Regions from separate parts of the Paenibacillus sp. E222 genome, predicted to be linked through region 1. Evidence: predicted binding sites of a transcription regulator. Region 1 holds the regulator's gene; each other region holds the start of a gene.

What was found. Region 1 encodes CtsR, which represses protease genes until heat stress. Its sites were predicted from a motif close to ATGGTCAATAAAGGTCAAACA; they were not measured.
Region 2: clpP (ATP-dependent Clp endopeptidase proteolytic subunit ClpP) is a predicted target of CtsR. The motif match lies at 1,365-1,385, and genes of this name have one in related genera.
Region 3: clpP (ATP-dependent Clp endopeptidase proteolytic subunit ClpP) is a predicted target of CtsR. The motif match lies at 1,071-1,091, and genes of this name have one in related genera.

Annotation. Positions count from the first base shown of each region.
Region 1 covers NZ_CP058552.1:2,092,024-2,095,308, reverse strand. The annotation lists gene HW560_RS09115 (protein-arginine kinase McsB) at 1-439, opposite strand, end outside; gene HW560_RS09110 (protein-arginine kinase activator protein McsA) at 468-992, opposite strand; gene HW560_RS09105 (CtsR family transcriptional regulator) at 1,023-1,484, opposite strand; gene eis (GNAT family N-acetyltransferase) at 1,957-3,132, opposite strand.
Region 2 covers NZ_CP058552.1:2,702,137-2,705,421, forward strand. The annotation lists gene tig (trigger factor) at 1-1,197, shown strand, start outside; gene clpP (ATP-dependent Clp endopeptidase proteolytic subunit ClpP) at 1,575-2,165, shown strand; gene clpX (ATP-dependent protease ATP-binding subunit ClpX) at 2,178-3,285, shown strand, end outside.
Region 3 covers NZ_CP058552.1:1,007,651-1,010,935, forward strand. The annotation lists gene HW560_RS04490 (sugar-binding transcriptional regulator) at 1-446, opposite strand, end outside; tRNA gene HW560_RS04495 (tRNA-Arg) at 929-1,003, shown strand; gene clpP (ATP-dependent Clp endopeptidase proteolytic subunit ClpP) at 1,183-1,779, shown strand; gene HW560_RS04505 (PdaC/SigV domain-containing protein) at 2,273-3,285, opposite strand, start outside.

The DNA.
Region 1 (3,285 bases):
CTATGGCGGAAGCTTTCTCCCAGGCTTCTTTCACCTGGAACCCCGGATAGAGGCACTGGATACGAAGATGATCCTCTTCATTAATCATAATACTTACAGATTCATCCTCACTGAGAATAACAGCACCATTTCTGGATTCGTTCGCAAGACTGGGACTGATCAGATGTTTCTCCACCAGCACCCGTTTGTCAAGGTCATCGATATCAATCAGATCCAGAGTATGAAAATCTCCAAAGGCATGAACGTCATCGTATTGAAGTACTTCGCTCAGCTTATTCAGCACTTCTTCCGATTGCTCATTGGAAGCCAGCATCGGAAACGGATAATGCTGCAGGTTGCGTGCGATCCGGACCCGGCTGCTAATGACGATCTCGGAATCAGCCGCATCACTACGCATCCAGTCGCTGAGCGCCTTCTCTGTAAAACGAAGATTAGGCATTACGCATCCCTCCTACTCATCACAAACTTTACTCCTGAGCTATTTCTTTTTCAAGTTCCCTGATCTGATCACGAATTTGAGCAGCTTCTTCAAACTCCTCTTGCGTTATGCTCTCCTGAAGATCCCGTTTCAGATCAGCAATCTGTCTTTTGACCTTGATGCGGCCACCAGCTCGTGCAGGCACTTTCCCCACGTGGGAAGTGCTGCCATGAACCCGTTTGAATAGCGGGTCCAAACGACTGTCAAAATATTTATAACAAGAACTACAGCCAAAGCGGCCGATTTTGCTAAACTGTGAATAGGTCATGCCGCATTCTTCACAACGAAGGGATTGTGCAGGTGTTGCTCCCGTATTGCCATTCTTGCCTGAGGGTTCAAAATCAAGCAACCCGGACAATAAGTTGTGAATAGAAAATCCGTTGGATGTTCCGGGAATCATTTCCCCTTTTTCACGAGCACATGACTCACAAATATGGAATTCCGTCTTCTCTCCGTTCACGATCTTCGTGAAATGGAGTGTTGCCGGTCGTTTGTTGCATTCTTGGCACAGCACAATGATGTACCCCCTTGATCCCGATAGTTTTCATTTACCGAGCAAAGATATTAACATCGCCTTTAACATTCTGGCACGAATTTGATCCCGGTAAGGAAGTTTGACCAATATAATCTCTCTCGATACAGCTGCCCGCATCAACCCGGCTTCCCTTTTGCTCAAGAAACGTGCTTCTTCCAGTTGGTAGATCAGACCTTCGGCAGCTGTCTGCCCGATCTCATCTCCAATACTATGGTGCAAATGGTTATGCAGAGCCGAGTGAGCTGGCAATTCGATTCGCTGTATGCGAACATAACCGCCGCCTCCACGTTTACTCTCTACAAGGTAACCTTTTTCGAGTGTAAATCGGGTGCTGATGACATAATTGATCTGGGAAGGCACACATGAAAATTGGTCAGCCAGATCATTACGTTGAATTTCGACCATTCCTTCGGGACTTTCATGCAAAATACTCTTCAGATATTGTTCGATAATATCAGAGATATTACGCATCGACTCATCCTCCACTGTCTGAAACGTTAAGTCAATAAGGACCCACACGCCCCTACAGAGTACACCTTCTCCACCCATTTAACCAATCAAGGAAACAGCGAAACTGATCTTCAACGGTCTTTAACAGGAGAGCGAAGGACGCTCGAAGGTCCTTTAATATTGCCTTTATCCGCTGATGTGTACTACCTTTAAAATGGCTCCCACCACCGGATTGCAGAAAGAAAGCTACGTAAGTATTTAACCTTTAGTTGACTTTGACTTTCTTTGACTTTATATACATTATAGCATATTTTGTGGTTTTGCCAAGAGGGAGCACTATTCATTTTTTACGATTTTACACGAAATATTCGGCTGACACAAAAAAACCTCTCCAAAATAACTGGAGAAGTCCATTTGTCTCACACTAGCAACGTAATGCTATACACGTTAAATCTATGAAATTGATCCTAGAAAACTCTTTACTCTATGAGGATCAGAAAAAATCAAGTAAATACGTTTCCCGATCAGGAATTGCTTGTTCCAGAGCTTTTATTGCTTCATTTGGTCCTTCCATTCTACCTATCTGAGCCATCTCTGTGGGCCTACGATACCCCATCAGCATAGCGGTAAGCGTCTGAATGTCTACTTTAACAGTCTGATCTTTAGCAGCAGGCTCAGATGTTTTCCATATTGAAGCTGTACCGTTCATCGCCACATTTAATTGCCATACCCCTTCATTCCATGGTGCGTATGCATCCTCTACCTGGAGATTAATCTGTACTGGTGAGTCTGGGCTCGCAAAAGGATACTGGGAAATAAATTGTTCGACACTCACAATACGTGCCATGAAGAAAGGTACAATTTCCTGCTGAATCCGCGGATTATCTAATTGAAAAGCAAGCATATCACTGGCTGGTGCCTGTAAAGTGACTTCCTCAATCATGGAATCATGGTTGGCTATAAAGGTCCACAAACCTTGTCTTGCCTCTTCATTCAGATAAATGATCTCTTTAATGGTAAACTTTCTTTCCTTAACCTCATATAAAACATAGCCTTGTGCTTTACCAGCTTCATCATAATATACAGCCTTCTGGCTGGCTCCATTAGTGAGAACTGAATTCTCCCATCTCGCATCATCTCGGATTAAGGTTCCGTTATAGCGCTCAGCATACGCACTGTATACTTCCTTTAATACGCTGATTCCCGGATCGCCACGCCGAATTGTTCCAGGGGTTGCCTTTTTTGCAGGCAGATGAGCTGTAGGCACTTTATATCGTTTAAACTCAACATACGTCTCCCATCCATATCTCCGATAAAATGCAAAAGAGAACGGATGCAAAAACGATATACTTTGTTTGTTACGGTTCATTTCCTCCAGCGCATGCTTCAATAGCCCGGCTACCCAGCCTTTGCGTCTATATTCTGGCCATGTGGCTACTCCCGCAATACCGCCCATCTCGAACGATCTTCCGTGAATATAAGTTTGAAAAGGAATAATGTGAAGTTTGGCACCCAATTGTCCTTCCTCAAATACACCCCATATATCCTGTGAATCAAATTGACTCCGTCGCTTCTCCGTTTGTTCTTCACTCATTACCACTTGAAAAGCATACTCGGAGAGTGCCATAGCTGGCTCAAAATCATCTACGGTTAATTTCTGAATTTCCATGTCGTCCTGCACCCCGTTCTCTAAGTTATGATATCTTTCAAATCATGGCCTGATACGTGATGTATGTATCTATTTATGAGTGTGTCAGAGGAACGGGACAAAGTCAAACAAGAGATGCGTGGGCATCTCTCGGGAATATTTTTTTCGTGTATA
Region 2 (3,285 bases), 610 kb from region 1:
GTTCCACGTCCAATTTTCGAAGCTCGTTTTGGTGTGGAAAGCTTGTATCAAGAAGCAATCGACATTTTGCTTCCTGAAGCTTACACAGAAGCAATCGACCAAACGGACATCTTCCCGGTTGATCGTCCTGATGTAGATATCGAACAATTCGCTAAAGGACAAGTTTTCAAGTTCAAAGCGAAAGTAACCGTTAAACCTGAAGTTACACTGGGTGACTACAAAGGCGTTGAAGTTGCTGTAGCCAAACATGAAGTAACTGATGTTGAAGTGACTGAAGAGCTCGAGCGTCTTCAACAACGTCACGCAGAACTCGTTGTTATCGACGAAGGTGCTGCACAAAACGGCGACGTTGCTGTAATCGACTTTGACGGTTCCGTTGATGGTGTACCGTTCGAAGGCGGACAAGCTGAGCGTTATTCCCTGGAACTTGGTTCCAACACGTTCATCCCAGGATTTGAAGAGCAGGTTGTGGGTCTGTCCACAGGCGACTTCAAAGACGTTGAAGTGACTTTCCCAGAGAGCTACCATGCAGCTGAACTGGCTGGCAAACAAGCGGTTTTCAAAGTGAAAGTACATGAAATCAAACGTAAACAGCTTCCTGAGCTGGATGATGAATTTGCTAAAGATGTTAGTGAATTCGATACGCTTGAAGAGTACAAAGCTGATCTGAAAAAACAATTGGAATCCCGTAAAGCAGACGAAGCCAAAGCAGCTCAAGAAAATGCTGTTGTAGAAAAAGTGGCTGAAAATGCTGAAGTGGACATTCCTTCTGCAATGGTTGAGAGCGAAGTACAAAACATGATGCGTGATTTCGACAACCGTCTGCGCAACCAAGGTATGAACCTGGAAATGTTCCTGAGCTTCTCTGGTCAAACACAAGCTGACCTGAGAGGACAAATGCAGGAAGATGCTTCCAAACGTGTTCGTAACAACTTGGTTCTTGAAGCAGTTGGTAAAGCGGAGAACATTGAAGTGTCTGACGAAGAAGTTAACCAAGAACTCGAAAAAATGGCTGAGTCTTACAAGCGTCCTGCTGAAGAGATTCGTGGCATTCTCGAGGGTAATGGTTCCCTGGACAGCCTTCGTGATGAAGTGAAACTGCGTAAAACGATCGATGTTCTCGTTGAGAACAGCAAAGTCGTTGAAGCTGTTGAAGCTCCAGCTGAAGAAGTTGCTGCAGAAGCTGACGAAAAATAAGACAAGCTGTTATGTAATGAACAGCTGAATAAACGATAAGGCACGTGAATCATTGCGTGCCTTATTTTTAAATTATGGCATCCATTTTATAGAGGATTCAGTAATAATATGGATGGGATTTGTTGCGGAATTGGTTATGCATATCCAACGTGCTATGGTTCTCCTGCAAATAAAAAAAAGGTGAAACGGCATAGGATTGCTCCGATTTGCACATACATAGAAAACATGGTTAAATATGATCAGGCTAAAAAGTAAACTCACCCCGTCTTGACACCACTTGTGAAAAATGACATTGTCACAGGAACGTGTTAGAATGAATTTGGGTTTGCTTTACAGGTAGCCTATGTCTAATTACATGTAGAAAAGAGGTTGGTCTCATGAGTCTGGTGCCAATGGTTGTAGAACAAACCAATCGAGGCGAGCGTTCTTACGATATATATTCGCGTTTGCTGAAGGATCGCATTATTTTTCTAACCAGTGCGATTGATGACGATGTAGCCAATCTTGTCATAGCTCAGCTTTTGTTTTTGGCAGCCGACGATCCTGAGAAGGATATCAGCTTGTACATTAATTCACCTGGTGGTTCTGTCACCGCAGGGATGGGTATATACGATACGATGCAATATATCAAGCCGGATGTATCGACCATTTGCGTAGGTATGGCAGCAAGCATGGGCTCGTTATTGCTGACAGCAGGTGCTCCTGGCAAACGATATGCGCTGACAAACAGCGAAGTGATGATTCATCAGCCGCTTGGCGGCGTTCAAGGACAGGCTGCGGATATCAAAATTCACGCAGAATGGATTATTAAAACACGTCAGAAACTGAATCAAATATACGTCGATCGTACAGGTCAACCCCTTGAGAAAATCGAGCGGGACACAGACCGTGACTTTTTCATGAGTGCTGAAGAAGCCAAAACGTACGGCATTATTGACCAGGTGCTCAGCAGACCGATCAATTCCTAAAGGGGTGGTTTCATGTTTAAATTTAACGATGAGAAAGGGCAATTGAAATGCTCTTTTTGCGGTAAATCTCAGGAACAGGTGCGCAAGCTGGTCGCTGGACCGGGCGTTTACATTTGTGATGAATGTATCGAACTGTGCACTGAAATCGTAGAGGAAGAGCTCGGTCATGACGAAGAACTGGACCTCAAAGATATTCCAAAACCGAAAGAAATCCGCGATATTCTTGACCAGTACGTTATTGGACAGGATCAGGCTAAGAAGTCTTTGTCTGTAGCGGTTTACAATCACTATAAACGGATCAACACGCAAAGCAAGATTGAGGACGTTGAATTGCAAAAAAGTAACATTTTGCTGTTAGGGCCTACGGGTTCTGGTAAAACGTTGCTTGCGCAAACGATGGCTAAAATCCTTAATGTTCCTTTTGCTATTGCTGATGCAACTTCATTGACGGAAGCAGGTTATGTCGGCGAAGATGTAGAGAACATTCTGCTCAAGCTGATTCAAGCTGCTGATTATGATGTGGAAAAAGCAGAGCGCGGCATTATTTATATCGATGAAATTGATAAAGTAGCGCGTAAATCCGAGAACCCATCCATTACACGTGATGTATCGGGTGAAGGTGTTCAACAGGCGCTCCTGAAAATTCTGGAAGGAACTGTTGCTTCTGTACCACCACAAGGTGGTCGTAAGCATCCACATCAGGAATTCATCCAGATCGATACTACGAACATACTCTTCATTTGCGGCGGTGCCTTCGATGGTCTGGAGCAAATGATCAAACGCCGGATCGGTAAAAAAGTCATTGGCTTTAACACCGTTGCGGAACAAAAAGATCTTAAACCAGGTGAATATCTGGGTATGGTATTGCCGGAAGACTTGCTGAAATTCGGTCTGATTCCGGAATTTGTAGGCCGTTTGCCAGTTATCTCCACTTTGGAGCCGCTGGACGAAGACACATTGGTACGGATTCTTTCCGAGCCAAAAAATGCGCTTACGAAACAATACCAAAAACTGCTTGAGCTGGATAATGTAAATCTGGTGTTCGAACCAGGAGCATTGCTTGCGATTGCGAAGGAAGCCATTAAACGTAACACGGGTGCACGTGGACTGCGTGCAATTA
Region 3 (3,285 bases), 1.1 Mb from region 1:
CCAGTTACGGCGACAACATCGTTATCACTCATGATATTACCCAGAGCCTTCGCTCCGGCTCTGCCCAGCTCCCGTTTGGCAAATGGAGAAATGTCCGAATCGCCGGGAACCACAACTACCTTTTGCAGACCGTAGGCTTGCTTGATGCGTTCTTCCAGTTCGGATAATCCAAACAGTTCTTTGGCGACGGGTTCCAACTGCTGCAGCAATTCATGCCCTGCCTCACTGATCTTCATCCCTGCACTGTCAATTTCAATAAGTCCCTGAGCCTTTAACAAATCGGTCTCAGCCCTCAGAACCCGCTCGGTCATCTGCATGGAATTAGCTAACGTTCTTCGTCCGATCACATCCGATAACATGATCTGGCGCAGAATCGTGTATCTCTTCTTCAAGACATCCATGAGATCAGGCAGAAGCTGCTTTTGTACTTCTAAAATCGTTCGCATGCTTTCCACTCCCGCAAGCTTCTCGTTCCAAGCTTTCTTTCATGGCCCTAAAACGTCCCGGGTTAACTTTTTAAGTCCCACGTCTATTCTACCTAAAACTGACGCGACATGCAAGTGTTTCAAAGCCTTATTTCGACACGTTTCAGGCGTTTGTACGCGCCTATTTTCACAATGTCACCCTACTCTGATCGAGAACAACCTGTTCGATACCATATATAGAAGCAAAGTAAATTTTCCATCTACATATTGCTTGCTGTTGTTTTTCATATGGCATATCCAAAACCTCTTTTAGCATTTACCTATTTGCGCTCTTTATCCACTTATCTTCATCATGATCATTTTCAAGCTTATCCAAACCACAACAGTGAACATCTGCTTGCAATTCAATTATTCATGAGCTATAATCATTATTGCTGTCACATCTTTGAAACTTCTATTTCAAAACAGCTTTATGCAGCTATGCTTGCAGCAATAATCAATGTGCGCCCGTGGTCCAATGGATATGACGTAGGCCTCCGAAGCCTGAGATCCAAGTTCGATTCTTGGCGGGCGCGCCACTCTTAATTAGTAGCTCATAACCCTTTTAACCAATGAAACCGAATAGGTTTCTTTTTTTTCAAACTTAGTTTGACTTTCTTTGACTTTTTGTTTGAAATTGTTTATGATGTGGGTAATACGGTAACAGTTTATATATAAACACCAATTTAACATTTACATTTCCGAGGAGGTTTTTCACGTGAGTTATATTCCAATGGTCGTTGAACAGAGCAACCGCGGTGAGCGCGCCTATGACATCTATTCCAGATTGCTGAAGGATCGTATCATCTTCCTTGGCAGTGATGTAAATGACGTTGTAGCGAATTCCATCATGGCACAGATGTTGTTCCTTACTGCGGAAGATCCGGAGAAAGACATTCACTTATACATCAATAGCCCAGGCGGATCCATTACAGCCGGTATGGCGATTTACGATACTATGCAATTCATCAAACCGGATGTATCTACCATCTGTGTAGGTATGGCGGCTTCGATGGGTGCATTCCTGTTGAACGCAGGTGCCAAAGGTAAACGTTTTGCATTGCCTAACAGCGAAATCATGATTCACCAACCGCTTGGTGGTGCGCAAGGTCAAGCTTCGGACATCGAAATTCGTGCCCGCCGCATCCTGAAAATGCGTGATACCTTGAACCGCATCATCGCTGAGCGCTCAGGCCAACCGCTGGAGCGTATCGAGAAAGATACAGATCGTGACTACTTTATGAGCGCTGCTGAAGCTGCTGATTACGGTATCATCGATAAAGTTATCGAAAACGTAGGTTCCCAAGGCATCTAAGCCGAGGCGAATCGCCAATTAAACGGATATACCATATAGGCAACTCAAAGGGTAACGCCCAGTTGAGTTGCCTATATGAAAAAAGGGCGCTCTCGTCAATATGACGAGGGCGTCCTTTTTTTTGAAGATAATTTAAGAGTGCATAATTCGTTTAAATCTAATAGCATTACAATGGCCCTAGAACCTATGTGAAGACGGACACTACAACAACACGAACACAGCTAATATTAACGTACATCACATCTAACGAACTGAGCACACGCTATTGACCACCATTTCAACGAAATGGAATTCTAACGAATCACAGGAATGTTATCGTTGCTATATGTTCCCGTTTTCTTTCGATTTCCCCGTTTCTTCACTCCATAGCCTCTCTACGATTCGTTACAATATCCCAAGCCTCATATATCTAGCCTTATAAGATGCAACAGGTTCGTTAGAGTTCCAGATATCCAATGAATTACTTAAGGAATGACTAATACTTCCGATACTCTTACTTGTTGGCCGTTAAGCCACTGAACGGCTCTGTGCCTTTAGGAAGCAACTCTTTGTATGTGAACGGGAATTCTGGGAAACCCTCCGCATAAGCTGTGTACTCATACAACTGGAAGAATACAACTACACCAGTTGGGGTTACATAGAAATCCTGATCTTTATTTAGACCTTTATAGCCTTCAAGGTAACCACCACGGGCTTTAAGCTGATCTCCCACTTTTTTGCTTACTGTCTCACGTACGGTTTTGTTATTTTGGATCACATCATCCAGACTCAATTCCTTACCGGAATCCAGAGCAAAGGTGTGACCTGTACGGAACGTCATGCCATGTGCGCCTGCATAGTCCTGATAACTTTGCGTAATGAGCCCAAGTACACCATTTTCGTTGTATGTCACGACATAAGAACTCTCAAATGCATATGGACGGTTCGCTGCTGCATCACCAAATTCCTTGGTTTGTTTTTTGAAATCTGCTACAAAAGCATCGACTTCATCTTTCAACACCTTGTTGATAGCCGCTTCCGCTTTATCGTTCGCCAGTCCGCTCACCTGAGGATATTGAATATCGACTTCAGCATTCTTGATGCTGACTTTCACTGTTGCCGCTTTGACTGCCACGTTATTTTGCTTCACTTTGCTCAGCGACAGTGTCTTGGCTTTACCATCCCAGTTGCCCTGTACACCCAAATAATCTCTCATTGCAGAGAACGGAATGTACAATCGGCCATTAATCAGCTTCGCTTCTACCCCTGGGTAATACCCATTTATTCTCAGCATTGGATCACCATCCAACAGACTGATCGTCATTTTGTTATTGGCTGCTGTCAGGGCATACTCTTTGGTTTTCGCATCATATTTCAAGCTTCCACCCGCTACATCTTTGACAGCCGTAAGCGATACCCAAGTGGAGCCGCCTTGAAGGAGTCCTTTTTGAGTAAGCGTTTTGCCTCCCGATTTCAGAGTTACCTCAGTAGGTGTTGTCACTTTCGTGGATACTGAAGCTGCCTGTA